2 linked regions of the Kordia antarctica genome follow. The protein of the gene in region 1 binds, or shares a complex with, the protein of each later gene. Links are inferred from orthologs where the notes say so. Each region holds a gene or a part of one and is shown on either strand. Other genes may lie near its edges. The genes, in order: meaB and scpA.

The links.
Region 2: the proteins of meaB (region 1) and scpA are in contact, whole or in part, in a crystal structure (PDB 8DPB), measured with the Methylorubrum extorquens proteins. The link is inferred for Kordia antarctica from one-to-one orthologs. Residues at the interface, in SOR26638.1 of Methylorubrum extorquens: Arg20, Ala21, Ala24, Arg25, Thr28, Ser32, Arg33, Arg34, His37, Thr98, Gly99, Gly100, Ser101, Ile102, Leu103, Lys106, Thr107, Ala110, Ala113, Ile114, Asp115, Arg116, Ala118, Phe119, Ile120, Arg121, Pro122, Pro124; in SOR27001.1 of Methylorubrum extorquens: Glu577, Glu578, Asn579, Asp580, Gly581, Arg582, Arg583, Arg585, His596, Ala604, Ser605, Ala608, Asp609, Gly611, Phe612, Asp613, Val614, Asp615, Ile616, Gly617, Pro618, Leu619, Glu625, Arg628, Gln629, Val631, Glu632, Asn633, Asp634, Glu661.

Annotation. Positions count from the first base shown.
Region 1 is NZ_CP019288.1:671,057-687,057, forward strand. Bases 8,514-11,484 are described here. They hold meaB (methylmalonyl Co-A mutase-associated GTPase MeaB), read left to right. Parts: upstream 8,514-9,441; coding sequence 9,442-10,527; downstream 10,528-11,484. Other genes in these bases: IMCC3317_RS02980 (RNA polymerase sigma factor), read right to left, coding at 8,514-8,895; IMCC3317_RS02990 (hypothetical protein), read right to left, coding at 10,589-10,759; IMCC3317_RS02995 (phosphatase PAP2 family protein), read right to left, coding at 10,876-11,472. Outside these bases: peptide-methionine (S)-S-oxide reductase MsrA, read left to right, coding at 1-487; IMCC3317_RS02945 (hypothetical protein), read left to right, coding at 831-1,766; IMCC3317_RS02950 (hypothetical protein), read left to right, coding at 2,149-3,081; IMCC3317_RS02955 (hypothetical protein), read left to right, coding at 3,322-4,002; IMCC3317_RS02960 (sensor histidine kinase), read left to right, coding at 4,668-5,447; IMCC3317_RS02965 (response regulator transcription factor), read left to right, coding at 5,555-6,196; IMCC3317_RS02970 (hypothetical protein), read right to left, coding at 6,341-7,792; IMCC3317_RS02975 (hypothetical protein), read right to left, coding at 7,782-8,366; more of IMCC3317_RS02980, read right to left, coding at 8,350-8,513; IMCC3317_RS03000 (hypothetical protein), read right to left, coding at 11,494-12,330; IMCC3317_RS03005 (hypothetical protein), read right to left, coding at 12,350-12,577; IMCC3317_RS03010 (MATE family efflux transporter), read right to left, coding at 12,564-13,955; IMCC3317_RS03015 (hypothetical protein), read left to right, coding at 14,177-14,356; IMCC3317_RS03020 (hypothetical protein), read left to right, coding at 14,437-14,634; IMCC3317_RS03025 (hypothetical protein), read left to right, coding at 14,803-14,997; IMCC3317_RS03030 (hypothetical protein), read right to left, coding at 15,123-15,317; IMCC3317_RS03035 (AraC family transcriptional regulator), read right to left, coding at 15,409-16,001. UniProt on the Escherichia coli protein: Binds and hydrolyzes GTP. Likely functions as a G-protein chaperone that assists AdoCbl cofactor delivery to the methylmalonyl-CoA mutase (MCM) ScpA and reactivation of the enzyme during catalysis.
Region 2 is NZ_CP019288.1:5,156,702-5,172,696, reverse strand. What follows is about bases 2,039-5,003. They hold scpA (methylmalonyl-CoA mutase), read left to right. Parts: upstream 2,039-2,437; coding sequence 2,438-4,570; downstream 4,571-5,003. Other genes in these bases: IMCC3317_RS21640 (hypothetical protein), read right to left, coding at 4,843-5,003; IMCC3317_RS21650 (methylmalonyl-CoA mutase subunit beta), read left to right, coding at 2,039-2,413. Outside these bases: udk (uridine kinase), read left to right, coding at 88-696; IMCC3317_RS21655 (FtsB family cell division protein), read left to right, coding at 747-1,052; more of IMCC3317_RS21650, read left to right, coding at 1,049-2,038; more of IMCC3317_RS21640, read right to left, coding at 5,004-5,412; IMCC3317_RS21635 (1-acyl-sn-glycerol-3-phosphate acyltransferase), read right to left, coding at 5,849-6,406; IMCC3317_RS21630 (iron-containing alcohol dehydrogenase family protein), read right to left, coding at 6,868-7,950; IMCC3317_RS21625 (CatA-like O-acetyltransferase), read right to left, coding at 7,997-8,620; IMCC3317_RS21620 (HAD family hydrolase), read right to left, coding at 8,620-9,318; kdsB (3-deoxy-manno-octulosonate cytidylyltransferase), read right to left, coding at 9,309-10,022; IMCC3317_RS21610 (ATP-dependent DNA helicase), read right to left, coding at 10,098-11,522; IMCC3317_RS21605 (hypothetical protein), read left to right, coding at 11,713-12,576; IMCC3317_RS21600 (DUF3822 family protein), read left to right, coding at 12,554-13,384; IMCC3317_RS21595 (RsmD family RNA methyltransferase), read left to right, coding at 13,385-13,951; ribH (6,7-dimethyl-8-ribityllumazine synthase), read right to left, coding at 14,110-14,595; IMCC3317_RS21585 (tetratricopeptide repeat protein), read right to left, coding at 14,597-15,412; DNA replication/repair protein RecF, read left to right, coding at 15,523-15,995. UniProt on the Escherichia coli protein: Catalyzes the interconversion of succinyl-CoA and methylmalonyl-CoA. Could be part of a pathway that converts succinate to propionate.

The sequences.
Region 1 (16,001 bases):
TGAAAGCGTAAAAGGCGTGAAAGAAGTTGTTTCTGGTTATGCTGGCGGAAAAGCGGAAACTGCTAATTATCAATTGGTAAGTGCTGGAAGAACAGATCACGCGGAAGCGGTAAAAGTATTTTATGATGCAAAAGTCGTTTCATATGAAACTTTAGTGAAAGTATTTTTTGGTTCGCACGATCCAACAACGCTGAACAGACAAGGTCCGGATGCTGGTAGACAATATCGTTCGGCTATATTTTATAAAGATTCTAAAGAGAAAAAAATCGTAGATGATTACATTTCAAAATTAAAAACGGATAAAGTTTTCAGCGGAACAATTACTACAGAAATAACAAAATACACTGCTTTTTACGATGCAGAAGCATATCACCAAGATTACGAAGCAAACAATCCGAATAATGGATATATCAGAGGTGTTTCTGTCCCGAGATTAAAGCGTTTTCAAAAGAAATTTCCAGAATTATTGAAAAAAGATGCGCATTAGTTTGATTGAAAGATTGAAGTATTCAATGATTGAAAAATGATTGCGAAACCATAATTTATAGTATAAACCGATAGCGTTAGTTGTCGGTTTTTTTTATACGTTAACTTAGTCTCAAATTAAAAAAACTTCAACATTCGATATTCTTTGATTGATATTCGATATTTAAGCATCTTCCATTTCAAATTCAAATTCAAGTTCAAGTTCAAAAACACAACGCTCACAAAGAATATGCAACGCTTACAAAAAATAGTTTGTGAATCATTATCTTTTTCTTACATTTAGAAAGTAATTACATACAGAAAACGCGTTTTTTCAATTTTAACGAATTAAACACTTTTAAATTATGAAGAAAAAAATGATCTCATTTGCTTCTTTAGGACTTGTATGTGCTACATTTTTCCTGAGTTGCGAAACAAAAAACCAAGCAGAAGAAGAACAATTAGACTTAGCGTTGGAAGTTCCTACGAAAATAATTTCCAATACACAAGCGGCGAAACTTTTTCAAAACGATCAAACTACACGATTAACACGAATTGGAAAAGAAGATACTACGTTTGAAGACAAAGCAATTCATTTTGAACTTGAAACTTTAGATACTTATATCAATCATTTAGAAACTATAGTTGTTTCTAAAAACATTCCGATTACAGGTCTCAGTTTTATTTTTGGCACTGATGCAAATGGCAAAAGAACAACGTTTTTAATGCCGTCTACACGAAATGCAACGCTAGATTATCAAGAATCTTTCACTATTGAAAACGGAAAATTTCTAACATATAAACATATTAATTCTTCTTTAAAATTGCAAAATAGCTCGCAAAATGATGAAAACTTAGTATTATCAACAAATGGTTATTTGTCTTTTAATGAAGCTGTTACACTTTTTAACACCTATCAAACACAATATATTCAGCCGTTTCAAGCTAAAGTCAAAAAGGATTATTACACAAAAGCGGTTTGGTATTCGTTGGAAGAAATTAAAGGATATATTGACTATCTAAAGAAAAAATCTACGAATCATAATTTAGCAATTACAGGTATTGATGTCTTTTTTGGTGTGTATAATAATGATGCTAGTCTGGAATTGAAATCAAATGCACAAACTGTTTTCTTAGCAGCAAGTACGCAACGACAAACTATTATTAATGTTGAAGGGGAATCATTGAAAGGTTTTGCTCAAAATAGTTTTATTGCGAAAGAAAGTGATGAAAATATGGATGGAAGTTTAACTTTTAATATTGGAGAACTCTCTCCACCGCCACCAAGAGGTCATCATTAACAATGAAAATAATTATATAAAAGTTCAAAACCGACAACTCACCTTGTCGGTTTTTTTGCTTCGAGTACTTTAGTCTATCTTTCTACAAACAGAATGCCTAATTCTAATTTTACATACGATTCATTTTTCTGATATCTATAAATTGAAAGTGTGCGTTTTGATGACAATTACACATAAAAAAACGACAGATACACATCTTCTTCAAATCGGTAGAATCTTTTTATTACTTTTAAATAGTAATTACACCTCCAAGTCGCAATTTTTAATAAAACTCAAGTATGAGAAGTCTGTAAAGACGAACTCAAAACCGTACGTTGAATCAATTCTGCTGAAAAGTGGAATCATAATTCATATCAATTATTAATATCAAAAACTAACCACCATGAAGAAAAGAATGTTATCATTTGCTTCTTTAGGACTTGTCTGTGCGACACTTTTCCTAAGTTGTAATACACATAACCAACACGAAGAAGAACTACTCGATTCAGCGTTAGAAATACCTGCAAAGATTATTTCTAACGTAGATGCAGCCACACTTTTTCAGAACGATCACAGCACGCGACTTTCTCAAATTGGGAAATCAACAACTACGTTTAAAGACAAAGCAATTCATTTTGAACTTGAAACTTTAGATACTTATATCAATCATTTAGAAACTATAGCTGTTTCTAAAAACATTCCGATTACAGGTCTCAGTTTTATTTTTGGCACTGATGCAAATGGCAAAAGAACAACGTTTTTAATGCCGTCTACACGAAATGTAACGCTAGATTATCAAGAATCTTTCACTATTGAAAACGGAAAATTTCTAACATTTAAACATATTAATTCTTCTTTAGAATTGCAAAATAGCTCGCAAAATGATGAAAACTTAGTATTATCAACAAATGGTTATTTGTCTTTTAATGAAGCTGTAACACTTTTTAACACCTATCAAACACAATATATTCAGCCGTTTCAAGCTAAAGTCAAAAAGGATTATTACACAAAAGCGGTTTGGTATTCGTTGGAAGAAATGAAAGGATATATTGACTATCTACAAAAGAAATCTACGAATCATAATTTAGCAATTACTGGTATTGATGTATTTTTTGGTGTGTATAATACTGATCCAAGTTTGGAATTAAAATCAAACGCGCAAACGGTTTTTCTAGTTGCGAGTGCACAACAACAAACAATTATTAATATTGAAGGGAAATCACTGAAAACCTTTATACAAAATGATTTCTTTTCAAAAGAAACTTCTACTACTGATGATGATGAAAGCTTGACTTATAATATGGGGCAATTATCTCCACCGCCAGTAAACAATTAAAAAATAACTTCCTCCAAGCCTATTTTATTTCTTCATAACATCTTATTGATTTTCTTTTTCACATACCATCTACACATAATTTTCAACATTCTACACATTTGTAGTCATTTTCTCCACTTTATTTCTTTTATCACTTTTTAGTTAAAGGGAAAAACACCCATTTTTCAAATACAAATTTTTTTTCTCGAAAGTTTGGTTAATTTTAACAAAAATTAAACAGACTAACAAAACTACAACCTTATGGAAAATTCAGTACCATTAATAATTGTTGCTTTACTCGTGGGAATTGCAATTGGTTATTTTATTTGTAAAAAATTAAGTGAGAACAACAATGGAAATCCTGATGCGAAAGCTCCTGAGGGCATCATTGAAGTAACTGATGCTGTAAACTTGCATGAAAACTATGTAGCCAAATTAAATGATCCTTCGCAAGGAACAACAACTAATCCTGATTTTAAAGAAACACAATTCGCTTGGTTTTCAATAGAGAAAATCCGTAACTATATTCAATATTTGGATAATGTAGAAAAAGTAAATCCAGAAAATCCTGAGATTTCTGGAGTTCGGGTATATTTTGGAAAATATAATCAACATAAGGATTATCCTAATCAACAAACAGTCTTCTTTACACCTACTGTTGATACAAAATTATCTGAAGAGTATCATAATATGAAAAATTTACCTTTTTCAATTATTCCAAACGATCCTTCATCTCCATTAGTTGGTAGATATAAAGTAATCACAAGATTGTTATTAGATGAACATAATGCAGATACAAGAGCGAATGAAGCTAATTTAAGTTTAGGTCATAAAACAAGTGAAAACTTAGTTCAAAAATCAAGTGCTGAAAATGATGATGATAATGGTACAAGTCTATCGTTTAATTTAGGACAATTAAGTCCGCCACCGCCGAGAGGATAATTATTTGAATAAAATTTCATGAATGAATTCTTAAATCAATTTACTTTTTCAATAAAAGATATAACACTTTATATAGAAATAACTGCTGCCATAATAGGTAGCATTTATTTCTATAAATATAAGAATTCATATCTGAGATATTTTTTAATATTCCTATGGTATGTTGTTGTAAATGAACTTATAGGAAAATATATTGCGGATGTTCTAACACACGATAATCTTATTTATTATAATGTTTATCTCTTTATAAATTTTCTTTTTCTTTTTTCAGTATATTGGCATTTCTTGAATAGAAAAAAATACAAGAAAATTGTAATCTACTTTAGTTTAACATATGCCATTTTTTTCATACTAAATGGAATTTTTATTGAAAATTATTACTCAAACCTTGTATCTATTCCATTTATTATTGGATCATGCTTTCTAATTATAACTATAATTTTCTATTTTGTAGAAATTTTGAACTCAGAAAGAGTACTATTTATGACTAGGTATCTTCTATTTTGGATTAGTGTAGGAGTATTATTATTCAATATAGGTATTATACCTTGGCTTATTTTTAGAAAGTATTTTTTTGAGACATATGAAGCTAATTTTGAATGGATGAATATTCTATCTTTGAGCTTAAGTTTAATTCTTAACATATCATATATTATAGGTTTTATATGCAGTTACAAAGTGGAGAAACAACAACCTTAGCAGCGATAGCAGCTGTTATTGCAACAATAGTTTTTATTTTACTTATTGTTGTAATTATTATACTTTTCTTGGTATTCATCAAGCGAAAGAACAAACTCTTGTCCGAAAGGCAATTAGCGCAACGAGAATTTGAAAACGCGATTGCAGAGACACAAATAGAAATCCGAGAACAAACACTTAGAAATATAAGTTGGGAATTGCACGATAATATCGGACAACTTCTGACGTTGGCTAAAATACAACTACATCAAATAGCAGATAGAAATGAAGATGTCGCGGAAGTTAGTGATACCATTTCAAAGAGTTTGACAGAGTTACGAGCGCTTTCAAAACTCATCAATCCAGATGCTTTGAAAAATCTTATGTTACCAGAAGCTTTAGGTTTGGAAGTCGCACGTTTTAATCGGTTAAATTTTATTGAAGCCACGTTAACCATAAACGGCGACGAAGAAATTATTGATGATAAAGCTGAAATTATTCTATTTCGAATCTTGCAAGAATTCTTTTCAAACACCATTAAACATGCAAAAGCTTCCACGCTTGACGTAACGCTGACGTATACACCTGAAAAACTGACAATTGCCGCAAAAGACAATGGACAAGGTTTTTCAGCATCAAATGATAAACTTACCAAAGGAATCGGATTACAAAACATGAGAAGTAGAGGAAAACTAATTGGCGCAGAAATCGAATTGGAATCTGAATTGGAAAAAGGCACAAACCTAACGATTATTCATTATCTTTAGCTTTCAAATATCGTAATTTGAATTACTTTTAGGAACATTAATTTTTAAATCTTTTAATAATTTAATCTTTCAATTATATTTAAACAACCACCAAAAATCACACAATTTTGAAAACATATTCCGTTGCAATCGTTGAAGATCATGTATTATTATCACAAGCCATTGGCGGCTTAGTCGATTCATTTGATCGCTTTAAGGTAAGTTATTTATGCAAAAATGGAAAAGAATTAATTACACGCTTGCAAGAAAATTCAAATCCGCCAGACATTGTTTTAATGGACATTAATATGCCAATTATGAATGGTATTGAAACTACGACTTGGATTACGGAACATTTTCCAAATATTGACGTTTTAGGACTTTCTATTGAAGAAGACGAACGTACCATAATTCAAATGTTACGCGCTGGTGCAAAAGGATATTTGATGAAAGATGTAGAAAAAAGTGTCTTAGAAATGGCACTGAATGAAGTTACTATCAATGGTTTTTATCATTCAAAACATGTCACGAATATTCTAATTGGTTCATTAAGCGGAAAAGGAAATAATGGCGCAAAACTGAAAGAAAATGAAATCTGTTTTATGAAGTTGGTGTGTACGGAAATGACATACAAGCAAATTGCAGATCAAATGTGTTTAAGTCCAAAAACGATTGATGGATATCGTGATGCATTATTCGAAAAATTGAGTGTAAAAAATCGAATTGGATTGGTAATTTATGCTATTAAAAATAAAATTTATTTGCCGTAGGTTTGTTGCTAGTTGCTAGTTGCTGGTTTCTAGTTATTAGCGTAAACTTATAAACCGATAAACTCATAAACTAAAAAATCGAGCATCGCGAGAAAACCTAATTCCTAATGCCTAATGCCTAATGCCTAATACCTAATACCTAAATTACGATTTCCCCTTCAACGAAACCTCACTAAACTTTGCATTAATATTAATCTCACTTCCCGAAGTATTCACTTTCTGATATCCGCGAACAATAGTATTAAACTGTGTTTTATTTTCAGTGCCAATGACTGAATCTGGATACGAAATACTAGATTTTGAACCTATATAATACAATTTAAAAGCAGCATCAGGCAATTGAATGCGCGCATCTGTATTTTCGAGAATAATATCTAACGTTTTAAAATTATCACTAACGTTATGAATCAATAATTTGCCAAAAGTTCCACTAATAATTCCCTTCTCTCCTAGCGTTCCCAAACTTACTTTGGACGAATTTGACATTAAATTAATAGCATTCACAAATTGTAAATCTACTGTATTCACAAAATTTACTTTCAATGTGCCATTATTCCATCTAGTTACATGAATAGGCGCATACGACGATTCTATCGTCGTATTTGCACCATTAATCACATTTGCATACAAAGCTGCGTGAGACAGCTTTGCGTTTACATTTTCACTTGTTGCCGCCAACGTTACTTCTCCATGTCGAACATTGAGTTTTAACTTGGTTTTCTTTGGCATTTTTATCTTGATGGTTTTCTTTACTTTATAATGTTTATTTCCTGATGAGATAAAGAAAACATCACTTTCGTTTCCATTTCTATTAAGATTAATAACACGATTATTTTGCAAGTTTGATTCTTGAATTAATTCGAATCTGTTCAATAACTCTTCTTTTTGTTTTAGCAATTCTTGCTTATTGAATGCTCTTCCTTTAGCAACAACTTTTCCTTGAATTTCTACAAGCCCCTTTTGTTGCTTTTCATTTACACTTTTCCGCAATTTATCTCGCTCTTCTTGTAGCTTCTCAAACTCAACTTTCCACTTTTCCATACCTTCTTTAAACTTCTTCTCATCAAAGCCATCTTTCCATTGCTTCTGCCATTTTTTCATATACGCTTCTCCATCTTTTTGATACGCTTCATAATCAAACTTTACACCTTCCATAGATTCCATCACTAAATTTGGCAACTCAGGAATCTCTGGGATTTCAGGCATTTCAAAAATTAATGGTCTTTGTAGTTGTTCAATAATAATTGGATCTGATAATGTAAATTGTCTGCTTTCGCCAAAAAATGAGCTGCTTCCTTTAGAAGTTACCGTTACTTTTTCGCTGTTTCCTATTGCTTCAAAATTCCACTTTTTAAAATACGCTTCTATCTCTTCTTCGGTTGCGTCTTCAATTTCAATAGTAGCAGTAATTTCGATTTTGTTTTTATTCCAAGTATCAAATTCAACATCAGCATGCGACGTATTAATTTCTAACGTAACATCTTTATTTACGGTGAAAACTTCCTTTTTTGTTCGTTTTTTTGATTGCGAATATCCAAATGTAATGATCAACAAAGCGATCAATACACATGATTTCATTTTTGATTTATGCATCATTTTCTGATTTTTTTAGTTCGTTCAATTTTTCCTTTAATTGGTATAGCAATTTCAGTCTAAACTGTAAGTTATCAATCATAGCATTAATAGTTTGCTCGTTTGGTCCTATTTCGTTCAACTCTTCTTGAAGCACTTTTTGTTCTTCATTCAACAAAGAAAGTTTTTCCATGTAGCTACTAAATAATTGTTTCCCAACTTCGGAAACTTCTACTTGTGTCAATTCATAATTGATGTTTGCTACATAATAATCTTCAATCTTTTTTAAATCGGGAGAAATATCGCCTAAGCTTACCGAAGATTTTTTAGTGGTTTCAGTATCAGTTTTCACAACTTCTTCTCCTGAAATGTCAGGTTTTTGCTGCAATTGATGATAAGTCAAACCTCCTAAACTCACAATTAAAAGTACAGCCGCAGCAATTTTATAAAAAGAGAAAGAACGCTTTTTCGTTGGCTTTTCTTTTGGTGACATCGCTGTATCCAATCGATCTAAAAAACGTGCTTCATGTCCGTCAGGCAATTCATTTTGAATATGTAACGGTTCTGTTTTCAACAAATCTTTAATATCCTGTCCCATAGTTCCTTTTTTTTAATGCTTGCTGTAATTTCTTCTTTCCTCGTAATAACTGTGTTCGTGATGCCGTTGTTGAAATATTTAATATTTCCGAAATCTCTTGATGATCGTAGCCTTCAAGTAAAAAAAGCATTACTACAATTCTATATTTCTCAGGCAAATTTTCAATCTCGTTTTTTACTTCTTCCAACGTGGTTTCATCACTTGTTTCCCAACTATCTTCATCGGCAACAATTTCTAAGTGCGCTTCATCAATAGTTAGATAATAATTTTGTTTAGCACGTAATTTGTCTAAACTCTTGTGAATGACAATCTTTTTTAACCATGCACCAAAACTGACTTCAGCCTTAAATTGATCAATTTTTTGAAATGCGTTAATAAATGCTTCTTGCATTGCATCTTCGGCATCTTCTGTATGTTTCAAGAATCGATTGGCAACAATAAACATTCCTTCACAATACTGCCTGTACAAATGCAGTTGCGCTTTCCTGTCGTTATTCTTACACTTCTTGATGAGCTCGGTTTGAAACATACTCAAGTTGACTGTTTTCTGGTTTTGGTTAATTGCTATACATCTCTAAAGACGTAACATATTTTAGAATGTTGCAATAATGTAAAAAAAACGTGCTAATTAATACGTTTTATAGTTTAAAACTTTATAATATGTTCGCTTTCGCGAGAATTTACTCATGGAGAGACTTTCCTGGATTATTGGACTTCTTGGATTTTTAGACTTTCTTAGATACTTTGATTCGTCATTACGAACGATAGTGAAGTAATCTGTAAATCGAGAAACAGATTGCCACAAGTTTTTTCAAAACTTTCGCAATGACGAATCATAATCCGAAATTGCAAAGAGTCAGATAGCAAAATTTTTGTTTAAAAGTTGAAAGATTTATAAGTTTATCTAATGTGTAAATAATTCATATACTAACATACCAAAATACTAAAAGCACTTGCATTGAGCGAAGTCGAAATGAAGCGAGTCTATTTTTAAATCTTTCAATCTTTTAATTCTTCAATCAAAAACAAAAAAATATCGTAATTTCGTTTTTATAGCTTAAATTTCATCAAACTTTTGACTTCTAAAAAAACACATACATCAGCCTTACATGAAAAAGATGGGATTTCCAAACCAGATTTTATCAGCAAAACTTCGGTGGATACTATCAAAAAGAACAGAAGAAAACAACCTTCGGTAGACGAATTGGTTACAGGAATTTTGAATCATGATAAAGTGGCTTTGAGCAGAGCAATTACGTTGGTAGAAAGTAAAAGTGTGACACATCTAGCGAAAGCTACCGAAATTATAGAGAAATGTTTGCCACATGCTAATACGTCAATTCGCATAGGAATTACAGGCGTTCCAGGTGTTGGGAAAAGTACATTTATTGAAGCTTTTGGAAAACATTTGACAGGTTTGGGCAAAAAAGTTGCCGTGTTAGCTGTTGATCCAAGTAGTTCAATTTCTAGCGGAAGTATTTTAGGCGATAAAACTCGAATGGAAGATTTAGTAAAGGATGAAAATGCTTTTATTCGTCCGTCAGCTTCTGGTGATTCACTTGGTGGCGTTGCTCGAAAAACTCGTGAAACGATTATTTTATGTGAAGCGTGTGGTTTTGATACAATTGTGATTGAAACTGTTGGCGTTGGGCAAAGTGAAACTGCCGTTCATAGTATGGTAGATTTCTTTTTATTGTTAAAATTGGCTGGCGCCGGAGATGAATTGCAAGGAATCAAACGTGGAATTATCGAAATGGCTGACGCTATTGTGATTAATAAAGCCGATGGCGATAACATAAAACGTGCGCAAATAGCGCGAACTGAATTTAAGCGCGCATTACACTTATATCCGCAGAAAGCTTCTGAATGGCTTCCTAAAGTAGTTACGGCTTCCGCCTTGAAATATGAAGGAATTGACGATGTTTGGCAACTAATTTCGGAATTCTGTGAAACGACGAAAGCAAATCATTACTTTGAAAATCATAGAAAACAACAAAATCGTTTTTGGCTGTTACAAACCATTGAAGAACGCCTGAAACATAACTTTTATAACAACGAACACGTAAAAAGTGTGTTAGACGAATATTTGAATGCTACCGAAAACAGCACAATTTCTCCGTTTCATGCTGCACAACAGTTATTGGATTTGTTGAAATTTTAAAACATATTCAAGCATAAAAAAAGCGAACCGAAGCTCGCTTAATTCATGTATTTTCTGTTTTTTACAATTCGCAATCCCAAACGGTATGACATTCGGTGTCTGTACAATTTCTTTCTGTTTCACAAGCACACCAAGAGTTATTTGTCCAGTTTCCTCCATTGAGTTGATTCACGTGTAAACTAGAAATTAAATCTTTGTTAAGTTTTAATGATGTCAGATTACTTTTTTTCATAATATAAATTTTATTTGGTTAAGTCATAAATTTAGTGAAATGAACATCATTAACATACAATTTATCAATTCATTAACAATGTTTTCAAAACTGCACTAAAGTAAAATCTATAAAATTTAAGCATATTTCCGAATCAAAAACTGTTGTAATTTAAAGATAATTCCGCCATAAATTCCACCAAAAATCATTCCTGTGAGTACATCTCCAGGAAAATGTACGCCAATGTAAATTCGGCTATAACCAACACATGCAGCCCAAAATAAAAGTATGAATACGATGTATTTGAAGTGTTTACGTAAAACCAAGCCAATAAATGTAGCTAAAGCCATTGCGTTGGAAGCATGACCTGAAAAATATCCAAATTGTCCGCCACAATAAGGTTCTAATTTACCATTTATTAAAGTCGTTTTCACCAATCGCATGTGATCTATTAAATCAGCTGTGTGACAAGGTCTTAGACGTAAAAAGAGTGTTTTTTTGAATAGATTTGCGGTTTGATCGGTAATTGTAATTAATAATGCTACCAATACAAGTGTAAAGAATATTTCTTTCTTATTGTGTGTTTTTAAGATGAGAATCAACAAAAAAGCATACAACGGAATTGCGTAGTATTTATCCGTGATAAACATCCAAAAACCGTCCCAAGTTGGCGTTCCGAGTCCATTTAAGAATAAAAATAATTCTTTGTCGTAATTTATGAGTTGATCGATCATATTTATTATATACCCAACTATTTACCTATTGAATCTAAAAGTAGAATCAACAGCAATATTCTTTTTATTGATTAAATCGTTTCGTATTTTTCCTTCAAGCGAAAGCTCATTGACTCTTGTACTACTACTTGTTGTATAAAAAGAAATTTGATCTCCGTTTGAAGAAATTATCATTTTTTGTTCAATTCTCTCAAGAGTTTTAAAGTCGTATACGAACGCGTGTGTCAAAATGTAACCACTAATAAATTCTTTATTTGTAGCATCTAAAACAGGCGGAATAAGTAAAGCATCATGTACCAAAACTACATAATCTATTTCTTTTAATTGATTCAAACCTTTGTGATAACGCGATTCAATACGAACTTTTTCGCTCATAGTAATGGAATCCATAACTGCAATGCTAGACTTTTTTTGCATAGCTTCTTCCCAAATTTCTTTGGCATTTCTTGTATCATAGGTTGATGTAGGAAATTTCAAACTATAGCCAGTTCTAGCTCGTTGAGCATTTGTTTTACGGAATGAATCGTAATTAACATTATTTTTATTATGAATAAATAATGTGTTATTCTCTGTCATTTTCAACGAATCTATGTTTATTTCTTCTTCAATAGAAGTGTCAATAATAGCAGAAATAATTTCCATTTCATCTTTGGTATGAATTACTTTGACTGCAGTATTAAATTCTTGAAGCTTTTCAATAGAAGCGACTTTGGTAATCATTGAATCTAATTCACTATTTGTTTCTGTTGCTAATTGGTTGTAGACTTCTGAGCGAATTGTTACGAATGGTTCTGGTTCAGTATTACAAGAAGTAAAAATGCACAAGCATATGCATATTAGTAGTAAAGGTGTTCTCATTTGTTAATTGTTTTTAGGATTAATCGTCATATCTAGATAATTCGCGATCATAAAAGTCGTTTGCGGCTTGGATTAAATTTTCGGATTCAGAAGCCAATTCTTTTTCGTCTTCTTTATCAAATTCTTCTAACCATTCTACTTCATCATTTTCTAGATTGATGATGAATCTTGGGAATTCGGTATGTATAATGAAAATTGCATCGGGATAATCTGTATTATCGCCCAATAAAAATTTAGGAAACTCCATAAATAGCTTGATTTTTAATAAGTTTTTTTGATAAATAATTGAATCTAATATACAATAATATTGCAGAAACGGTCAATCCGACGAGTAAACCCACCCAGATTCCTGCACTTTTGTATTCGGTGTGTAATCCGAGATAGTACGAAGTTGGAAAACCAACCATCCAATACGCGAAAAATGTGATGAATGCCGGAATTTTAACATCTTGTAAACCGCGTAAAATACCCAAACCAACCACTTGAATTCCGTCTGAAATTTGAAAGAATGCAGCAACTAAGAGTAATTTGCCCGCAACCATAATTACTTCCTGATTGTCTACAAAGTTTACAGTATCTGTTTCGTTGATATATAAGGTTGGAAACCAGTTATTAAACACCATAAACATGATTGCGAAAAATATGTCAATAATCAACACTAATAGAAAAAGAGAAAATGCAATTCGGCGTAATTCTCCAAAACGACGCAATCCTTTTTGATTTCCTACTCTGATTGTTGCCGCAACACTTAATCCCATTGCAACCATAAACGTCATGGAAGAAAGGTTTAATGCGATTTGATTTGCCGCTTGTGAATTCTTCCCTAAAATACCTGACAACCAAATGGCAGCCGTAAAAATTCCTACTTCAAAAAGCATTTGTAACGACGATGGAAAACCTAAGGAGATAATCTTTTTTAATACTGATTTTTTAATTTCTTTAAAGTTGAAATTGGTAACGTATTCTTTAAATTTGTTTTTGTAACGTAATAATAACCAGATAAATACCAACATGACTATTCGTGAAACTAAGGTTCCGATTGCTGCGCCAATAATTCCCCATTTAGGGAAAATCCAGATTCCAAAAATTAAAAAATAGTTGATAATGATGTTTACTACATTTGCCAATAATGTTGCCCACATGGCGTATTTTGTTTGCGATAAACCATCTGCAAATTGCTTAAATGCCTGAAATATAATCAACGGAATTAAGGAAGCGGCAACTAAGTTTAGATACGGAATTGCTAAATCGACAACTTCTTCTGGTTGATCCATGATGTACATTAACGGTTTGGACATAATAGCACCAACAAAAACGATAATTGCAATAATAGTACAAAGGATTAAACCATGTTTGAGCGCGCCTTTTACTTTCGCGGTATCGCCTTCAGCATCAGCTTCTGCAACTAATGTTGTAATTGCTGTTGAAAAACCGATTCCAATTGACATGGCAATGAACAGAAAACTATTACCTAATGAAACTGCTGCAAGTTCCGCAGTTCCTAATTGACCAACCATTGCATTATCTACAAAACCGACAAATGTATGTCCTAGCATTCCCAAGATAATTGGAGATGCAAGCTTCAAATTATAGGCAAATTCTCTGGTGTAGTTTTGTAAAATCACTGGTTATTTTTTCAAATGGCAAATATAGTCCACTTTTGCTTTTACAGCTACATTTCTAGCCTAATTTATCCTTTCCATTTTATAAATTGAACAGCTATAATTTGTAAACTGTGTACTAGACTCCTTTTATTTTCGAAATATGAATCGTATTTTTAATATTATAAAAAGGTGAACCCTGAAAAACCTCAAAAAGAGTAAGGACAACTTAAAACTAAAATACCATGAAAAAAGACATTTTAAACATCGTAGGAGCAACAGTTATTTCAAAAGAAAATCAAAGTCAAATAAATGGTGGCGCTGGTTACGATTTATCTAAGTGCGGATGCGATTGCGCAGGACGCGTTACTGGACCAAAATATTGTAAATGGTACACAGCTTGTCCACAAATATATACTTGTTAACAGTATTTAAAAATCTAAATAAAGGTGAACCCAGAAAAACCTCAAAAAGAGTAAGGAAAACAACTTAAAACTTAAATATCATGAAAAAAAACATTTTAAACATCGCAGGAGCAACAGCTATTTCTAAAGAAAATCAAAGTCAAATAAATGGTGGTGCAGGTTGGTCATCAAACTGTAGTGGTTGTGGATGCGATTGCGCAGGACGTGTTACAGGACCAAAATGTTGCCAGTGGACTATTGCTTGTCCTCAAGTGTATACTTGTGGCAGCGAAATATAAGTTTCCAATACATAGCTACGGTTCTGTTTTATGTTGAAGCAGAAAGGAAATAGAAACGATTTTAAACTATCATTTTAGAGTTTATTTGGTATTATATAAATATAACTTAAAGGTGAACCCTGAAAAACCTCAAAAAGAGTAAGGAAAACAACTTAAAACTTAAATATCATGAAAAACAACATTTTAAACATTAAAGGAGCAACAGCTATTTCTAAAGAAGGTCAGAGTCAAATTAATGGTGGTGCAAGCGGATGCAATTCATCAAAGTGCGGATGCGATTGTGCAGGACGTGTTACAGGACCAGCATGTTGTCAATTGATTTGGGGTTGCCTACAAGTATACACTTGTGGTAGCGACATGTAAGTTTCCAATACAAAACTTTAGTAAATTATAGATTTTCAAATAATATCTATAAAATTTAATGAACAAAAAGGCTTCTTGAAACGATTTCAAGAAGCCTTTTATATGTAAAAAATAGATTTCGCAGTTTATATATCTCCAGTTTCACAATCTAGTTGATATGAATCTGTTAGCGTTTTCCTTCCTCCTTTTGGAGTTCTTGAGTTATCAATAGTACATGGCTGTGTAGAATTTTGAACAGTTCCTTTACCAAGAATACTAAATGAATTTATTTTTGCTATTTGTATTTTTTTGAGATTTAAAAGTTTTCGTTTCGTTTTCATATGAGAATTTGTATTAGTTTCATACAAGATACATAACTGTATGTAATGAATGTTGAAATAGTATTGCTGTTTTATAAATTGAACAACCTTTTTAGCGTATTTTTTTGAGAAATGTAGATGGGTTTTCGCCTGTTTTTGATTTGAATGCACGCGAAAATGAACCATGACTCCTATAGCCTACTTCTTTGGCAATTGCCTTTATGGTATACATCCGAAACTTTTTATCATTTTCAAGCCTGTCAAGTGTATATTGAATGCGAAGGTTGTTTAGATATTCTGTAAAAGTCATCTTTTTTTGCGTATTCAAAATACTTGACAAATAGGTTGTATTTGTGTCTATTTTTTTGGCAGTCGCATATAAGTTATATTTTGGATTTAAGTAAAATTCGTGTGTTTCTAAGTTTTTTAATTTTTGAAGAATCTCATCTACAGTTTTATCACTTTTTATAGCATTTTGTGGTGCTGGTTTAGGGATAATCTTTTCTTCGGCAACAACAACAACTTTCTTTTTAGTAAATTGTTTGTACAATAAGAAACCAAATATTCCGATGACGGCAATAGCAATACATAAAAATATGTAGAATCGTTTTTTATCTTTTTGTTGTTGTGCTTGAAACTTGTTTTTAATCTTTTCAATTTCGTACTTAGTTGCAGTTTGAAGCACCGTTTCTTTATTTCCATTGG
Region 2 (15,995 bases), 4.5 Mb from region 1 along the record:
ACACAAAGACAAAAACTATTTATTTTTAAAAAATAACTTTCATGAATAATTTACTTAATTTTGTAACATCTAAAAAACACGAAATATATGCTCATTATTGGTATTGGCGGAGGAACTGGAAGTGGAAAAACCACCGTAGTAAACGAAATTATAAAACAATTGCCCGAAAATGAAGTTGGAGTCATCTCGCAAGATTCCTACTATAACGATACTTCACACCTAAATTATGAGCAACGTACAAAAATTAACTTCGATCATCCGCGATCAATTGACTTCGATTTATTGTGCAAACATTTAAAAGAATTAAAAAAAGGAAATGAAATCGATCAACCTGTATATTCGTTTGTAAAACACAATCGTACAGGCGATACAATTCATACGCTTCCGCGAAAAGTAATGATTGTAGAAGGAATTCTAATTCTAACAAATGCGGAACTTCGTGAAATGTGCGACATTAAAATCTTTGTACATGCCGATTCTGACGAACGTCTCATCCGAAGAATAAAACGAGATATTACACAACGTGGACGCGATATCAACGAAGTATTAAGCAGATATCAATCAACGCTAAAGCCAATGCACACGCAGTTTATTGAGCCAACAAAAGAATTTGCAGACATCATAATTCCAAACAATCGCTACAACACAGTCGCCGTTGATATTGTACGCACAATTATTACCGAACGATTAACCTAATATTTAGTACATTTATATCATATTTTGACACTAGCGCAATTGCACAAAAAATGAATCTAAACAAGCTCAAAAATATATACATCATTATCTCCGCCATATTTATCTTATGGATGCTATTTTTAGATGCAAACTCTTGGTTTTCGACACACGGAGAACTCAATAGACAAATTGAACTTTTAGAAAAACAGAAAGAAAATCTTCAACTCGAAATCACAAAAGATCGTGAAAATATCAAAAAATTCTCAAGTATGGAAGAATTGGAGAAATTTGCACGCGAACGCTATTTCATGAAAAAAGAAAACGAAGAAATCTACATCATAGAATACGCAGATAGCCTAAAAATAAAAAACGAATGAGCAAGTCACTATTTGACGAATTTGACCCTGTTTCTGCTGCGCAATGGAAACAAAAAATACAAGTCGATCTAAAAGGTGCTGACTACAATCAGACATTAATTACGGCTACGCAAGAAGGAATTGACATTACGCCATTTTACCACAGTGAAACGTTTGGAAATATCGTACCAATTGCAACGCAAACTACGAATTGGAAAATATCGCAACGCGTTGTTGTGACTGATGCCAACGAAGCAAACACCGAAATAAAAGACATCCTAGAAAGAGGCGCAGAAAGTGTTGTGCTCATTATCTCAAACACAGCCATTTCTATCAAAACACTTCTAAAAGATATTGACGTTCAAAATGTTCCTATTCATGTAGAAATGGAATTCTTGTCTGTGGATTATTGTACTACTATTTCCGCTTTTGCGAAAGAACACACAGCAAGTATCACGATTGGAGTTGATATCATAGGAAATTTGGCTTCCACAGGAAATTGGTTTGAAAATACTACGAAAGATCATGAAGCGTTAGAAAATATTATGACGCTAGAAGGTTTCCGAAGTTCGGTAACGATTCACGTTGACACATATCAAAACGCAGGCGCAACAATGGTGCAACAATTGGCGTACGCACTTTCACACGCAAACGAATACTTGAATCATTTTGGTTCAAAAATTACGAACAAAATTACGTTCAATGTTTCGGTTGGAACTCACTATTTCTTTGAAATTGCCAAACTCAGAGCATTACGTCACTTATGGAGTATTTTGGCGAAAGAATATAATTTAGATCAAAATTGTATCATAATTGCTTCACCTTCAAAACGTAACAAAACGTTGTATGATTACAATGTAAACATGTTGCGAACCACGACAGAATGCATGAGCGCAGTTTTAGGTGGCGCAGATTTTGTGTATAATTTACCATACGATTCATTATATCATAAAGCAAACGAATTTGGAGATAGAATTTCTCGAAATCAACTCAGAATCTTAAAAGATGAAAGTTATTTTGACAAAACGAACAATCCGACAGAAGGTGCATATTACATAGAAAATATCACGAATCAACTTGCAGAAAAAGCATTGATTCTATTTAAAGACATAGAAGCTTCTGGCGGTTTCTTAAAGCAATTAAAAGCAGAAACTATCTATCGAAAGATAAAAGAAAGTGCCGAAAAAGAACAAGCTTTATTTGATGAAGGGAAAGAAGTTTTACTCGGAACTAACAAATATCCAAACTCGGAAGATCGTATGAAACACGATTTGGAAATAGAACCTTTTTCAAAAAATGAAGTGAAAAAAGTAGCAATCATTCCTATTAGTTTAAGACGTTTAGCAACGAAATTAGAAAAAGAACGCCTCAAGCAAGAGTAATTTTTCAAAAAATAAGATTATAAAATGGCTAGAAAAAATCTTCAACATATCACTTTAGGAAATTCAGCGAAAGCGATTTCAACAAAAAACGCAGAAAGTGTATTTACAACTGCGGAAGACATTGAAGTAAAAGCAACGTACAGCGAAGCAGATATGCAAGACGTAAAACACTTGGATTTTGTAGCTGGACTTGCGCCAAATCTTCGTGGACCATATTCAACAATGTTTGTTCGCCGACCTTGGACAATTCGCCAATATGCAGGATTTTCTACCGCAGAAGATAGTAATGCCTTTTACAGAAGAAACTTAGCCGCAGGACAAAAAGGGTTATCAGTTGCATTCGATTTGGCAACACATCGTGGTTATGACAGCGATCATGAACGCGTAGTTGGTGATGTTGGAAAAGCGGGCGTTGCCATTGATTCTGTGGAAGATATGAAGATTCTTTTTGATCAAATTCCATTGGATAAAATGTCGGTTTCCATGACCATGAACGGCGCAGTTTTGCCAATTATGGCGTTTTATATTGTCGCTGCAGAAGAACAAGGCGTAGATCCGAAACACTTAGCAGGAACGATTCAGAATGATATTTTAAAAGAATTTATGGTGCGGAATACGTACATTTATCCGCCATCGCCATCAATGAAAATCATTTCTGATATTTTTGAATATACATCGGAACACATGCCGAAATTTAACAGCATTAGCATTTCTGGTTATCACATGCAAGAAGCTGGCGCAACCTGCGATATTGAACTCGCATATACGTTAGCAGATGGTTTGGAATACATCCGAAAAGGTTTAGCTGCCGGAATGGACATTGACACCTTTGCGCCTCGCCTCTCTTTCTTCTGGGCAATTGGTATGAATCATTTTATGGAAATTGCAAAGTTGAGAGCTGCCAGAATGTTGTGGGCAAAACTCGTGAAACAATTCAACCCAAAAAATCAAAAATCATTATCTCTTCGTACACATTGTCAAACAAGTGGTTGGAGTCTCACAGAGCAAGATCCGTTTAACAATGTAGCACGAACCTGTATTGAAGCTTCTGCTGCAGCATTTGGCGGAACGCAAAGTTTGCATACCAATGCCTTAGATGAAGCAATTGCATTACCAACTGATTTTTCTGCACGAATTGCGCGAAACACACAAATATATTTACAAGAAGAAACGAAGATTACGAAAACGGTTGATCCTTGGGCAGGAAGTTATTATGTTGAAAAACTGACGCATGAAATCGCAAATAAAGCGATGAAACTTATTGAAGAAGTGGAAGAATTAGGCGGAATGACCAAAGCAATTGAAGCAGGAATTCCGAAGATGCGAATTGAAGAAGCAGCAGCAAGAAAACAAGCACGAATAGATTCTGGACAAGATGTCATTGTTGGTGTAAATAAATACAGACTCGAAAAAGAAGATCCTTTACATATTTTAGAAGTAGACAATCAAACCGTTCGAACTGCGCAATTGGCGCGTTTGGCAACATTGAAAGAGAACCGAAACGCTACGGAAGTTACGGAAGCGTTGGAGAAATTGACAGCAGCAGGGAAATCTGGGAATGAAAACTTACTTACGTTGGCAGTAGACGCAGCACGAAAAAGAGCAACATTAGGAGAAATCTCAGATGCACTAGAAGCTGTTTTCGGAAGATATAAAGCACAAATAAAATCATTTTCAGGCGTGTATAGCAAAGAAATAAAAGACGATAGTTCGTTTAAAAAAGCAAAAGAATTGGCAGCCAAATTTGCCGAATTAGAAGGTCGTCAACCGCGAATTATGATTGCAAAGATGGGACAAGACGGACATGATAGAGGCGCAAAAGTTGTTGCCACAGGTTATGCCGATGTTGGTTTTGACGTAGATATTGGACCATTATTCCAAACGCCTGCGGAAGCGGCAAAGCAAGCCATGGAAAACGATGTTCACATTTTAGGCGTTTCTTCATTAGCGGCTGGACACAAAACCTTAGTTCCGCAAGTAATTGCTGAGTTAAAAAAGTACGGGCGCGAAGATATTATGGTAATTGTTGGTGGCGTAATTCCGCATCAAGATTATCAATTTTTATTTGATGCTGGCGCAGTTGCCGTGTTTGGTCCTGGAACAAAAATTAGCGAAGCGGCGATTCAGTTATTGGAGATTTTGATTAATGAAGAATAATACCAATTATCACTTAAAATGAACCTAATAATTTGTTTCTATTGCGTCCATACTTCAATATAAAATAAAACCGTAACGATGCTATGCTTTAATTTTCAATTTCATCTGGACGCACTATAATTCAAATTATTTTAGGCTCATTTCAAATAACAATTGGTATAACTTCACATAAAAAAAGCAGAAAAATAAAATAATAGGTTTTTATTTTTCTGCTTTTTAATTCCAATTTTAGGAATTAATTCAAGTATATTTTTAAGCTATTTTATTGATAATTAGAATACTCCAGTTGCTACTGCATCACTGTTACTAATATCTGTTTTAGTACATTTCCCTCCATTTGCACAAGGAGAACAATATGGTAGGTCAAGGTTATCAGGATCATATTTTACCGCGCATCCTGTTGCTTCATGAGAACATTCGGAAGTCGTACAGGTTATTTTACGTGCAACTACTAATCTATATGAAGCTTCTGTTGCTAATTTTTCGGTTGATTTTATCGCTTTTACATAAAATGAAGTCCGATATGTTTTCCCTTCAAAGAGTAAATTATAGTCCTCATCTATACTAGCGACATAGACACTTGTGTAATTCTCATCGATGTTAGCGTATTTTTTCATGTTTTCGCTAAGTGTATTCAAAGCTTTTTTCGTATCGAATGTTATATATGGCATTCCATCTTTTATGTATCCAATTTCTACCCAATCAGCTTCTATAATTGGTAATTCCGATTTTGCTGCATTTTCTTCGTTTGATTGTGTGGCTTCTTGATCGCTCGTACAGCCACTTAGTAAAAAGGCGAACGCAAGTGCAATCATTGATAAGTATTTAACTGTTTTTTTCATGGTGTTGGTTATTTTATGCCCTTATTTTTGGATAAGTTGACACATTGGTATTCCACTCACTGCGCAACATAGAATACTATTATAGCGCGAAGTATCTTTTTTATTTTTACTTGGTGCTTCAACTTATTTCCACCATTTATCATAATTACGAGGTGTCAATAGGCGTTTTTATTGACTATTATAGTATTTAATTGCTGCATAACAAGAATTCCTGTTATTTCTACGACAAATGAAATCATGTGTAAAATCATGATTTTCAACTCTTTAAATTACAATAATCATATTAAAAATCAAAAAAATAAATAAGAATTTTCTACAAAACTATTTTTTACAGTATTGTCAACAAAATTTATCACAAAAAAAATACTACGAAATGTAGTATTTGTAACTTGCTTTATTAGTAAAGTTTATAAGTTTTTTTAATATATTGAGAATATTATCCATTGTACCGAAAACTCTTTTCAGGAACTTTCCCAACTACGCCTTCAAAGAATTTGTAAATGTATGCGAAGTCAGCTTCCATGTCGTCTGTTGGGTAATATGGTTTGTCTATTTTGACTTCTTTTTTGCCAAAATCGAACGCAACTAACGTAATTGGCACATTTGCTTCTTTTGCAATATAGTAGAATCCTGTGCGCAATTCGTCTACGCGTTTTCGGGTTCCTTCTGGGGCTAATGTTAAGCGGAATTCTTCTTTTCCATCAAAAACAGCTGCCATTGCTTGCACTTTGTTTTGTCCTGGTGTTCTGTCAATTGGCGCGCCGCCTGTCCAACGAAAATACCAACCAAATGGAAACTTAAATAATTCCTTTTTCCCAACGTAATTGATTTCTTTTTTAGTGATGCTTCTAATCATTAAACCAATAAAGAAATCGTGCCAGCTTGTGTGCGGCACAACCGCAACAATACATTTTTTTACTTCATCGGAAAATTCACCTTTAATTTTCCAACCCATGAGTTTGAAATAGATAAACTTGTAAATTGCTCGCATCATTTTGGGGAAGTTTTTAGTATTTCTTTTTGATAGCTTGGCTAATTTAATGAAGTTTTAAGGATTCTAATGTGTAATTGGGAGAAGTTTGTGTTTAGTTCTTGCTTCTAGCAAAATTAAAAATCTTTTATCTAAAATTAAGAAACAGATTGCTTGGTTTCACTCGCAATGATGAATTAAGAAATTTTTACATTTAAAATTCAGCATTTAACATTCATAATTCAAAACATCAGTTCGAGTGATTTTCGATAGAAAATTATATCGAAAACAACTCTAGAACGAAAACTTGCCTTTTTTATGAAACTATTTAGATTACTAGCACTTCTCGATACAACAAATCAAAGATTTGCCACTCGAAGTGACGCTTTGAAAAATTTATAATTTCTTTCGCCTTCAGCGAAAAAATCTCAATACTCAATACTAAAAACTCAGATCTAAAAAGCGGTGACTGAGCCATGTCGAAGTCACATTTTCTTATACATATTCTTCAACTTCTCACGTGTAATGATTTCTTGCCAATTTTTGCCCAACGCATTTTCCCAAAGTGGAACTAACATCAACGCGATGTCAATCATTTTGTCAAACTCTTTGTCGGTTAAATCTTTACAGATTCCTGTTGGGATTTCAATATCATGTTTACGAACCATTTTTTTGAATTCAGAAACTCCTTGCGGATAAAATTCTTCTAAATGATTGAATACTATACAATTACCAATTCCATGTTTTGTTCCTAATAAGTACGAAAGTCCGTAACTCATAGCGTGTGCGACTCCAACTTGCGAATATGCAATGCTCATTCCTCCATGCCAAGAAGCCATCATTAATTTATCTTCTGAATCTTCATCACGTACATTTTTTTCTAAGAAAACGTTTCTACATAATTCGAGTGCTTTTTCGCCATAACTCTGACTAAACGCATTCAAATAGGTTCCTGTGAGCGATTCTATACAATGAATATAACAATCCATTCCAGTGTAAAACCATTGATTTTGCGGCAAACCACGCGTCAATTCAGGATCTAACATTACTTGATCAAAAGGTGTGAAATCTGAGTTGATTCCGAGTTTTTTTTCTGGACCAGTTAAAACCGTAGTTCGCGAAACTTCCGCACCAGTTCCTGATATTGTCGGAATTCCAACATGATATACGGCTTCATTACTCACCAAATCCCAACCTTGATAATCGGCAGCGCTTCCTTCATTGGTCAACATTATTGCGACAGCTTTAGCCATATCGAGCAACGTTCCGCCACCAATTCCGATAATTCCTGACGGATTTTGTGTAAAACGCGATTTCAATTCTTCCACCAAAGCATCTACTTGCGACGTTTTGGGTTCTTCTTCTGCTGATACAAATATAATTTGATCTAAAAAACGAAGTGGAATTCTGTCTATTAGCCAAGGATTGTCTTGAAAAACCTCATCAACCAAAAAGATAAATGGCGCTTTTGTGTTTACACGTTTTGGCGTCAAAATTTCTTGTATCTGGTTAAAACTTCCTCTTCCGAAAATTACTCTGGGAACCATTGGAAAGTTTCTATACTGCATAGTTTGTTAGTTTAATAGTGTAAATATAAATATTATGATAGTTTCTTTAGTGTTTCAACAAATATTCTTGAAACTTTTCGGTAAACTGTCCTACATGATAGCCATCCATCAATGCGTGATTTACCGATATTGAAACCGTCATTTTTTTCTTTGTTTTCTCTACTTCCATTTTACTGAAAGCTATTCTTGGAACCGATTCTTTTCTTCCGTGAAACGGCTCTTTATGTCCTGTAAAACTTGCCCAAGGCAACGCTGAAACATAGATACAATCTTCACTATTTTTTGGCGGAAACAAGTCGTCTGAATTGATAATTCGTTCTTTTTCAGCTTCTATGTTTTTCCTAAATTTTTCAAAATTCACATCATAATCAATGAACGAAAAACCAAATGTTTTGTCAGGTCGCATAATCGTCGCTGACGCGTGAATTGCCTCATGAATCACAACTTCAGTATCATTTTCAATCCGATATCGAAACGCTTCCACTTCATTGATTGCTTTCATACAATCGTGCAAATAGACTGCAAAAAAGCTGTTTCCAGAAGCTTTTGCAAATTCATGTGCTTTCGTTACATTCATTGGCGCAGCAACTGCAAAAAATGGATCTTGAAACGTATTGAAAAACTCAAAATGTTTTCTACGATTCCATGTGTGTACATTTAACTTCTTCACTACAAATAGTTTAACACTTCAACAATATTTTTTACAACAATATATTCGTCAGATTCTTCATTTGGTAAAACTGTTTCATGTTGCCAAGTCGTGTGAAATGGTACATGAATCGCCTTTCCTCCTATGTTTACAATTGGCAAAACGTCTGATTTTAGTGAGTTGCCAATCATTAAAAATTCGTTTACATCTATTTCTAAATGCTGTAACAAATCTGTGTAATTTTTTTCTTTTTTATCGCTCATCACTTCTACATGATGAAAATATTTGGTCAAGCCAGATTTTTCAAGCTTGCGTTCTTGGTCGAGCAAATCGCCTTTCGTTAAGACTAATAATCTGTACTTTTTGCTTAATTGTTCTAATACTTCTTCAATTCCATCCAATAATTCTACTGGCATTTCAATCATTTCTTTGCCTAATTCGATGATTTCGGAAAGTACTTTGTTTGAAATTTTCCCGTTGGAAAGTTCAATAGCACTTTCAACCATAGACAACACAAAACCTTTAATTCCGTATCCGTAAATCGGAAGATTTTTCATTTCCAACTTGAATAATTCTTGATCAATCGTGTTTTCGGTTTCGTATGCGGATAACAATTGCGCAAATTTATGTTCTACATCTCTGAAATAGGTTTCGTTTACCCAAAGTGTATCATCGGCATCAAAAGCAATCACTTTTATTGTATCGTAGTTTATTTCCATTGTTTCTTTGCGCGTTCTAAATCTTCTGGTGTATCAATTTCTACGCCTTCTATCGTAGTTTCTACCATTTTTATTTTCTTCCCAAATTCTAAATAGCGAATGCATTCAATTTTTTCAGTAGCTTCCAAGGATTTCATTGGCAATTCATAAAAATCTAGCAATGCTTGTTTGCGAAACGCATAAATGCCTTTGTGTTTATAATATTTCGCGCCTGCATTTTCGTCTCTAGGATATGGAATTGGTGAACGTGAAAAGTATAATGCAAAGTTTCGTTGATCTACAATGACTTTCACCGTATTCGGATTTTTGATTTCGTCCCAATCTTTGATTTGCACCATTAATGAAGCCAAATCTATTTCTTTGTTTGGATCTTTATAAAAAACATTGATTACTTTTTCCAGACTTTCTTTTTCGGTAAAAGGTTCATCGCCTTGCACATTGATTACAATATCAACTTCCACATTTTGTACAGCTTCCGCAATACGATCGCTTCCAGATTCGTGCTGTTTTTGACTCATGATGACTTTTCCGCCATTGCTGATGATTTCTTCACGAATTACGTCACTATCCGTTACTACGTATACTTCTTCAAAAAGTCCGGTAGCTACAGTTGCTTCATACGTTCGGGTAATGACGGTTTTTCCGTTCAAGTCTTGCATGAGCTTCCCAGGAAATCGAGAAGCTGCATATCGAGCCGGAATCATTGCTATAATTTTCAAATGTGTTGCTTTTATGATCTCAAAAATACAATTATTTTAAATTAACACAGAATTTTTTAATTATTCTACAAAGAATTCATCAGAAAAACCGATGAGATATAATTTTTCTTCGGCACGTGTCATTGCTGTGTACAACCATCGCATATATTCTTTTCCAACGCCGTTTGGTAAATATGGTTGCTCAATGAATACTGTTTTCCATTGTCCACCTTGCGATTTGTGACAGGTTATGGCGTAACTAAATTTTACTTGTAATGCATTGAAAAATTTGTTGCCTTTTACTTTTAGAAATTTTTTATATTTCGAAGTTTCATCTGCGTAATCGTTCATGACTTCTTGATACAATCGGTTTCCATCTTCATACGGTAATGCTGGTGTTTCTGCATTAATTGTATCCAATAGCAAAACCGTTTCTAGTGGTATTTGATTTGGATAATCGACCATTCGTACGTTTACTTCTGCAAAGCGAAAACCATATAATTCTTTAATCGAAAAAATCTCTAATACTTCAATAATATCGCCATTTGCAATAAATCCTGCTTCGGAAGTTGGTGGCAACCAGAAATAATTGTTTTTAACAACCATTAAATAATCGCCCGCAGACAATTCATTTTCATTAAATAAGATGCGATTTCGAATTTGCTGATTGTAAATGTTGGCTCTTTTGTTAGATCGTACAATAATTGCCATGTCTTCTTTTCCGTCATCGGAATACGAATCGCTAATCGCATCTTGAATTTCATAGCCATCAATTAACCGAACAATATCTGGAAAATTGGAGAGTTGAAATTTAAACTCAGCGTAAAATTCGTCACGTAATTGTTCACGCAAGTTTGTCGCGTTTACTAAAATTCCAGAATCTGCATCTTGACGCACAACTTCATCTAACTCAATGACAGTAACGTTTTTATCGTAATTTAGTTCTAATGTACGTTCGTCCAACGCTGGACTTAAATCTAGTTTTACAGGCGGCAACTGTGCGGTATCTCCAATTAAAATTAATTTACAATTATGACCTGAGTAGACGTACATTATTAGATCATCTAACAACGAACCATTTTCAAATAGTTTGGAATCGCTTGGCGAATCGGGAATCATAGAAGCTTCATCTACAATAAATATCGTGTCCCGATGTTTGTTTGGTTGCAACACAAAACTTACGCCGCCGCCTTTATCTTTTTTAGGAAAGTATATTTTTCGATGAATTGTGTGTGCTTGTTGTTTGGAGTAATTACTGATTACTTTTGCCGCGCGACCTGTTGGCGCTAATAATACCGATTTCTTTTTGGTATTCCATAAATGCGTAACTAATGTACCAATAGTTGTTGTTTTTCCTGTTCCGGCATATCCTTTTAAAAGAAACAACGCATCTTTATCATCGCCATAAATAAATTCGGAAAGTTTATGTAAAACTACATCTTGTTTGAGCGTAACTTCGTGTGGAAATTTACTTTTCAATAACTTGTAAAACGTAGTTGCATCCATAATTGTAGTAATTATCGTCTTTTTACTCAATATTTTATGACGAAAGTAGAAAAGTAAATCGAATGATTGCCTATGATTTGATTATTTATAGATATAAAATGCTTTTTTTGATGAAATACTTTTACGATTCAAAAAAAATTGTAGATTTGCGTATATTGATGTTCTTAAAATTAAACTATTCTTAATAGAGATGAAACACGTAAAACAAAAATTCAATTTAGTCTTATCATTCGTAACCGCTTTTTTACTTCTACCGGCTTTATCTATAGCCCAAAATGCAGAAGTAGTTGAAAAAGGTTCATTCCAAGCATTGAAAACTCCAATTATTTTAGTCGTAGCCTTAATTGTAGCTATAGGACTGTTAATCTTAATTGAAAAAAAGGTTCCACGAAAAGTGAGACCCATATTTTCAATCGTATTTTTGTTAGCATCTGTATTTTTCGGATTTAAGATTTATATGTCAATTATGGCGCCTGTTGAGTTTAAGCAGGAAAAAGAAAAACGCTATAGTGCGGTTATCCATAATTTGAAAGATATTAGAGATTCGCAATTAGCACACAAAACAATTACTGGAAATTATGCTAAAGATTTTACAGCTTTAGAGAATTTTATAGAAACTGCTCAGTTTGCAATTGTAGAAAAAAGAGATACAAGTTATACGTATTTTGATAAAGTTTATAAAATTGATAAGCTAAAAGAAGAAGTAATTCTTGATACCTTAAGTTTTGAACCTGTAAGAGATTCATTATTTAAAGGAACTGATCGTTATAAGAAAATGAAATTTGTTCCGTATGCGAAGAATGACCAACAGGAGTTTACAATGAAAGTTGATTCTATTATTGTGAATGGCTATACAGCACCAGTATTTAAAGTTTCTGTGGATAAAACTCTTGTATTATACGATTTAGATAAAGACTTGTTAAGACAAGAAACTAGAGTCATTTCTGTAGATCAAGTTGATGGAAAAGAAATTTTCGTTGGATCGCTTGATAAAGTAAGTGATAGCGGAAACTGGCCAACAAGCTATGAAATTGAAAGCAAAAAGAAAAAATAATAATCAACCAGAATATCAAAAGTTGTCCATTCAGGTTTCACTGAATGGACTTTCTTTTTGTATCCTACATACAATTGAAAATGAAATTACGGAGCTTCGTCATTTTCAATTTACAGCTGTAACAAATCCGCTGCAATTAGAAACTGAAGTAAATGCTATATTTGAGCAACATTCAGAGCTACTAAATCAGCCGTTTCAAGCCGTTACGGTGAGTCATATCAATACCTTATCGACGTTTGTACCAAAGCCTTTGTTTTCTGATAAAAACCTCGCAGATTACCTAAAATACAATACCAAAATTTTACCAAACGATTATATTACATTTGATGTGATCACGAATAACGACATGGTAAATGTGTATATTCCGTATGTAAATATCAACAATCTGTTTTTTGAGAAATACGGTTCATTTACGTATAAACATTTTGCTACAGTATTGATAGAGAATATTTTTCAACTATCAACGAATACCGAAGAAGCTACCGTATATGTGCATGTTCAGAAGGAACAATTTGAAATTTGTATCATCCAAAACAAAAAACTACTCTTTTACAATGCTTTCGAATACTCAACTTCAGAAGATTTTATTTACTATTTACTTTTTACGATAGAACAATTAGGATTGAACACAGATACGCTTCAACTTTACTTTTTAGGCGATGTTTCTAAAGAAGATGTTTTATACACCGTTACGTATACATATGTGCGCAATGTGGATTTTCTGAAAAAAAAGTATCCATTCAATTTCAATGAACATATTGAAAAACCAGAAAGTCACCGTAATTTCACCTTACTAACAAATTTTTAGATGCGAATTATTTCAGGAAAACATAAAGGAAGAAGAATCACTGCTCCAAAAAAGCTACCTGTACGACCTACGACAGATATGGCTAAAGAATCACTTTTCAACATTTTAAATAATCATTTTTATTTTCATGAAATCAGCGTATTGGATTTATTTGCTGGAACTGGAAATATTAGTTACGAATTTGCTTCGCGCGGAACTGAAACGATTACTGCAGTTGATGGCGATTACGGTTGTGTAAGTTTTATTAAAAAAACGGCGACAGCTTTTGAACTAGATATTACAGCGATTAAAAGCGACGTTTATAAGTTTTTAGAACGAACGCGTCTTCAATCGGATGTTATATTCGCAGATCCACCATATGCGTTTACCAAAGAACAATTTGTGCGTATTACAGAAATTATATTTGAGAGAGAATTACTTTTACAAGATGGTTTTCTAATTATAGAACACGCCAAAGAGACCAAATTGGAAGATGTAGCAAACTTTAACTTTTCTAAAAACTACGGAAGTTCCGCATTTAGCTTTTTTAAACTTCCAGAAATAGAAAATTCTAACGAAGAAGAATAGCAACACGCTAGGTATTTTTAATCAAAATATATTTAAATTTCAATAATGCTCAGTCAACGAGTGAAAGATCCTGAATCAAGTTCAGGATTAGAATGCAAAAAGCCGTTAAAGAATTAATTTCCTTAACGGTTTATATATTTTTTTGAAAAGAATCTTAATTAAAAGGTTCGCAATGCTGCCATTTTAATAGCTGCAATTGCCGCTTCAATTCCTTTATTTCCATGAATTCCTCCAGAACGATCAATTGCTTGTTGCAACGTATTATCTGTCAACACACAAAAAATTACAGGAATATCTGAGTTTACATTCAAGTCTTTAATTCCGTGTGCAGTTGCGCTACATACAAAATCAAAGTGTTTCGTTTCTCCTTGAATCACGCTTCCAATCGCAATAATAGCATCTACTTCTTGCGTTTTCTGCATATGTTTTGCTCCATACACCAATTCGTAGCTTCCTGGAACATTCCAACGGATAATGTTAGCTTCTGTAACTCCATTCTCTGTTAATGCAGCAATTGCGCCTTTACAAAGTCCTTCGGTAATATTCTCGTTCCACTCAGAAACAACAATCCCAAATCGAAAATTTTTCGCATTTGGGATTGTAGCTTTATCGTAAGTAGATAAATTTTTATTTACTGTTGCCATATTATTTTTTCAAAGCTTCTGCTTTTCCTATATAAATATCTAGCATTTTTCCGTCTGCTGTATTCTTAAAGCTCTCATATTCATTTTCAATTCTATTGAAATAACCTAAAGCTTTTCCTGCTTCGCCTAAATCTAAAGCCGTAACTCCAGCTTTTAACAAATAGGTTGGTGTTGTTGCATCATTTGCGCTGTGCTTAAATGCTTTTTCATAATGTGCTAAAGCGTCTTCTTGTTGCCCTAACTGTGCAAATGCATCTCCAATAGCACCTTTCGCTTTCGCTCCGATAATAATATCATCAGATGAAAACTCTTGTAAATGCTTGATTGCTAATTTGTATTCATTTAAGTTTAAATATGCAATTCCAGCACTATAATTTGCTAAGTTCGCTGCATTTGTACCTGGATATTCAGAAATGATGTTCAAATATCCGAACTTTCCTTCTCCACCATTCAATGCTAATGTAAATAAAGAATCTCTTGTTGCAATTCCTTTTAACAGTTGATCGTTTACATTTACATTAATTGCTTGATCGAAATATGAATTTGCTTTAAATACTTCGTTTGCAGCTTCTGCTTCTTTTGGTGCAGCAAATACTTTGCTATACACTAAGTATCCTAAAAGGACAAAAGCAATCGCACCAATACCGATAAAGATATATTTTTGATTTTTTGCTACCCATTCTTCCGTTTTGGACGCAGTTTCATCTAAAGTATTAAAGACTTCTGCTGTTGTACTATCTAATTGTTCAGCAGAAACATCTTTCTCTTTATCTTCTTTAGTTTTAACTTTATATCCTCTTTTCTTATAAGTTGCCATAAATTGTATATTAATGAGCGCAAAAATAAAATTTTTAAGAGAATTAAAAGCTTATTTATTTGTTATTTTTCAATAATTTGCATTTTTATTGTAATGACGCTACTATTTTCATGTTTTTAAAGAAATTATCATTGATCAATTATAAGAATTTTGACACGAATTCTTTTGATTTTAATCCTAAAGTAAATTGTCTAGTAGGGAATAACGGAGTTGGGAAAACCAACGTGTTAGACGCTATTTACCATTTATCGTTCGGAAAAAGTTATTTTAATCCTGTGGCTTCACAGAACATTAAACACGGAGAAGAATTTTTCGTAGTGGATGGTACCTACGAAAAAGCGGAAAGAGACGAAAATATTATCTGTTCTTTGAAGAAAGGACAAAAAAAGATAGTAAAACGGAACGGAAAACCTTACGATAAGCTGTCAGAACACATCGGATTCATCCCATTAGTGATTATTTCGCCAGCAGATCGCGATTTAATTATCGAAGGAAGCGATACACGAAGAAAGTTTATGGACAGCGTTATTTCGCAATCCAATAAGCACTATTTAAAAAACCTTATCAATTACAATAAAGTGCT